2 regions of the Pseudarthrobacter sp. As-47 genome follow, and region 1 is predicted to be linked to the other one. Evidence: riboswitches for the same ligand, from Rfam matches in the RefSeq annotation. Region 1 holds a riboswitch; the other holds the start of a gene.
The links. Region 1 has a riboswitch for cyclic di-AMP ahead of AC4BCK_RS08930 (C40 family peptidase). Riboswitches for the same ligand answer to the same signal wherever they lie in the genome.
Positions count from the first base shown of each region.

Region 2: it holds a riboswitch for cyclic di-AMP, as region 1 does, so the genes downstream of both, AC4BCK_RS11130 (LysM peptidoglycan-binding domain-containing protein) here and AC4BCK_RS08930 (C40 family peptidase) in region 1, are expected to answer to the same signal.

Region 1 covers NZ_CM177088.1:1,935,635-1,937,825, reverse strand. The annotation lists gene AC4BCK_RS08935 (PQQ-binding-like beta-propeller repeat protein) at 1-969, shown strand, start outside; cyclic di-AMP (ydaO/yuaA leader) riboswitch at 1,103-1,258, shown strand; gene AC4BCK_RS08930 (C40 family peptidase) at 1,262-2,113, shown strand.
Region 2 covers NZ_CM177088.1:2,404,418-2,406,608, forward strand. The annotation lists gene AC4BCK_RS11125 (dienelactone hydrolase family protein) at 1-481, opposite strand, end outside; cyclic di-AMP (ydaO/yuaA leader) riboswitch at 784-954, shown strand; gene AC4BCK_RS11130 (LysM peptidoglycan-binding domain-containing protein) at 958-1,797, shown strand; gene AC4BCK_RS11135 (protein adenylyltransferase SelO) at 1,937-2,191, opposite strand, start outside.

The DNA of each region.
Region 1 (2,191 bases):
CGTTCCCGGCTCAGCTTTTACGGCTTCGACGCTACCGGCACCACCTGGCGCGTGGACACCAACCCATCCTGCGTTGGAACCGTGCCAACACAGGTTGGCGGCGAAGCGGCGATTGTCATCCTCGACTCCGACGCCCGCAAGGATAGCTCAGGCCGGGTCAGCATCACCGTCGCCACGGCCTTCTCCGCCGCGGACGGAGAGCCCCTCTGGGGGCCGACGGAGGTTCCCGGCCCGTCCCCGGGCACCGGCCTGGTTTTCGCCAACACTCCCAAAGCGCTCACTAGCGAGAGGACACCCACAACGTTGCTCGCCGCCGACTCCGGCACAGTCGTCGGCGAACCGGCCGGAACAGCCCTTTATGAATATCAAGGGACCGCACTGGAGGGCGCCGCGGACAGTTTCTCCGCCCTCGACAGCGGCACGGGCGAAACGCTTTGGAGTACGGCGCAGTTGAGCCCCGGCCCCTCCGTTGCCGGGGCCGGGGCCACGGCCCGGTTCGAAGGCGCTTACGGTCCGTCAACCGGAGGCCTGGTGATCCTGGAATGGGCCGACCCCGCGGGGGCGGCGGTGGCCGTCGTTCACGATCTCAGGACCGGCGCGCCACTGGGCAAAGTTGAGGGAACGCCTTCGGGCATGGCCACCGTGGATGACTCCACCCAAACAGTGCTTCTGACTTCACAGCGGACAGACGGCACCCACAGCATCACAGCAGCCCGTCCCCGCGGGGGCATTCTGTGGAGCATGGAATCCAGCAGCCCGGCCGTGGTATCAGCCGCCGGCGCGGGAATGGCCTATGCACAGGTCAACGGCGAAGCGGCCAGGATAGACCTTGATTCCGGGACCATCCTGGCCTCGGGTGATTACGCCCTTCCCGTGGCCGTACTCCCCGACGGAACCGCCTTGTTCCCCACGGACCAGCCCGGCACGTATGCGGTTGCAGTAGCCCGCGGAACGTCCGCTACAGGGTAAAAGTTCCCGGCATGCAGCGCCGCGCCGACTTCCCCTAAATGTTTATACATTTGTGATTTTTCCGTGTAGATTGGGCCCGTGCCGCCCACCAGGCGCTGCACCCTTGGCTTGTTACCGAACCCTGCCGCCCGCCAAGGACCAAACACCACAAGCTCCGGCAGGGGCGGGGGAACCAAAATACGGATTCGCAGTGAATCCTTGGGGTTAAGCCGCCGGCATCAACGGCCGGCGGCCGGGTGACTCCCATCCGCATCCGACAGCTCACCTCGCAGGTATCGGGAGAGGTTAAGCAATGTCAAAGAAAAACGCCCGCCACAGGGCCGCCACCAGCAGCTCGCTGGCCACCATTTCACGAAGCGTTTCCAGCCACAGCGGAGCAGTGGGCCGCCAGGCCGCCCTCGTCGCTGTCGGATCCGGGCTCGTGCTGAGCATGGCCGTCCCGGCCCAGGCGGGAGCCACCGCATCGGACCCGCAGGGGGAAACTGCTTCAAGCACCATTTCCTCCCCGGCAGGAACTCCCGGCCAGGCGCCCGCACCGGGGGCCTCCGTCCACACCGTGGTCGCTGGGGAGACCTTAAGCCAGATAGGAGCGCTGCACGGAATCTCCCTGGACGCCATTCTGTCGCTGAACGGTCTTCACATGGCCTCCATCATCTATCCGGGGGACGTCATAACACTTTCCGGGGCAGCGGGCACCCCGGGCTCGGCACCGGCAGCCGCTCCCGCGCCGATCACCCCCGCAGCAGCCCCCGGTATGCCGTACCAGCCTTCGGCCCTGGTGCCGGCGAGCACCGGTGGACAGAAGCCACCGTCTTCCCTCAACCGGGCGATTCTCGACGCGGCACGGGCCCAGATGGGTGCCGTTCAGGACTGCACGGTCCTGGGGGAGGTAGCCTTGCGATCGGCAGGGATTCAAGGGGTCGGGGATGAATCACCCGAGTCTTTGATGGCTTATGCCACCCCGGTGTCAACCCCGGAACCCGGTGACTTTATCTACTATGCCGACGGCGGAATGGGGTTCTCGCATAACGCGGTTTACCTCGGTGACGGGCAAGCCATACACAGCGGATGGAACGGCAATCAGACCGTCGTCTTCAGCGTGAACGTCGGTTCCGGCCCCTCCTACTACCGCGTGAACGCCTGACTCCTGAAGTCCGCGGTGCCTGGCGGCCGCACACTGGCCGCCAGGCACCGCCTCACACCGCCTGACAACTGAGCCGAA
Region 2 (2,191 bases), 470 kb from region 1:
GGTCGAGGGCGAGGGCCGCGTAACCCTCCTTCGCGAACCGGCGGGCCACGTCTTCGATATGGGGCGTCAGCCCGCGGTTCTCATGGCAGATCAGAACGGCAGGAGCACGCCCTTCCTGCCCGGGCCTGGCCAGGTAGGCACTGACGGAGGCGCCGCCGGACGGAAACCGGACGGACGCCGTGGTCATTCCTGGCGCCCCCTCCGGGACAGAGAGCGGGCTTTTGGCCCCGGGCACCGCCCCCGACCCCGCAGTCCCCGCAGCGGACGTCGGGGATGGTTCCGGGGTGGGCATGGGGTCGGTGCTCCGCGGCACCTCGCTGGGGGTACAACCCACCAGCAGCATCGCCGCCGACGCTGCCGCCATGCTGCCGGTGATGAATGCAACACGCCGGGTAAAGGTCCGTTGACTCAGCGCGCCGGACCGGTAGTCATCGAAAAATTCCTCGATCAGGTATCTCTCAAACTTGCCAAGCTGCGTCACGGTCTGCCTCCTCGGGGGTGCCGAACATACTCCTCCCCCAGCCAGCTCCGGACAAGGTTTCCCGGCGGTCTTTGCTCCCACCTTTATCGCTTTGTGATAAAAAACACTCTCTGCAAAATCGGCGCGCCTTGTATCCGCACCTACAGCCCCATGGCACGCGAAATCCAGTCGATGGCGCAACCGAGAGAACCGCCTCGCATGTTATCCAAATGTGACAATGGGTAGTAAGTCGGGTTATGGTCTTCTGGTGTCCCTCCCAGACGGGACATTCCCCGTCAGAATGCCGAGCCCTGCCACTGACCCGGGAACCAACGCTTTCCAGCTGGCAGGGACGGGGGAACCAAGTTTCCGCGGCCTTCAGAAGGCCTTGGGGTTAAGTCGATAGTGCCTCCGTTCCATTCGGAGTTGTTACCGGCCGGGTATCTCCAACCCGAACCCGACAGCTCACCCCGCAGGCATGGGAGAGGCGATCAACTGTGTCAAAAAATTCCACCACTGCCCGTCACCGCGCAACCCCGGCCCGCTCCATCGTGATCGAGGGACTGGCTGTTTCGGCCAAGTCCCTGGGCCGTCCGGCTCTCGCCGTAGCAGCAGCCTCCGGCATTGCCTTCGGCGTCGGCGCCCCGGCCCACGCCGGTGTGAACGGTCCGGACACCACCGAGACCGCTAGCGTCCAGGCGTCCGCCGCCCCCGCTGCGGCAGTTGCAGCCCCCGCCGCAGCGGCCGGCAACGTCCACACGGTTGTATCGGGCGACACCCTTGGTGCCATCGCGTCGATGCACGGTGTCAGCCTGAATGACGTCCTGTCAGCCAACGGGCTTTCAGTCTCCACGATCATCTACCCCGGTGACCAGATCCAGATTCCCGCGGCGGGCTCTGCTCCGGCCGCAGCCTACGTAGCACCGGCTGCAGCACCGGCACCGGCTCCTGTCCAGACCGCTGCCGCCGCCCCGGCGAACACCGGAATGAACATGTCCTACGCGTCAGCACCGGTTGCAGCCACGGGCAGCGGCGCCGGTGCAGCCATCCTGGCCAACGCCTACGGCCAGGTTGGCCAGATCCAGGACTGCACCGCCATGGTGGAGAAGGCCCTGCGCACCGTCGGCAAGTCCGTTGGTGACCTGGCCCCCGGCCAGTTCTACCAGTACGGCACCACCGTGGGCACCCCCGCCCCCGGTGACCTGGTGATCACCGCCGGCCACGTAGGCGTGTACGCCGGCGACGGCCAGGTTGTCAGCGGCGGCGTAAACGGCAACCAGACTGCTGTGCACTCCATCAGCTGGCTCAGCGGCGCTTCCTTCGTCCGGGTGGCATAGTCACCACGGCAACAGCAGCCGGCCCGTAAGGGCCAGGCCACTGCACACAAGGGCGGCAGCCGGGTTCTCCCGGCTGCCGCCCTTGTGTGCGTCCACGCTTTTTATTCCGGATCCGTCCGGAGGCCGGCGCCTTCCCGGGTCAGGTGCCGCAGAAGGTCCGGTAGGCGCCGAAGCCTTCCGGCGGGCCCTCGGTGTAGCGTTCCAGCCCCCGGCGTTCCTGGAACGGGGACCTCACCACGTCCAGGAAACGGTTGAACGGGGCCATGTCCCCCTCCGTTGCAGCCGCCAGCGCTTCCTCCACCAGGTGGTTCCGGGGAATGTACACCGGATTGACGCTGTCCATCAGCCCGGCGTCGGGCTTCAGGGCTGCCCAGCGCCCAGCCCAGGCATCAAA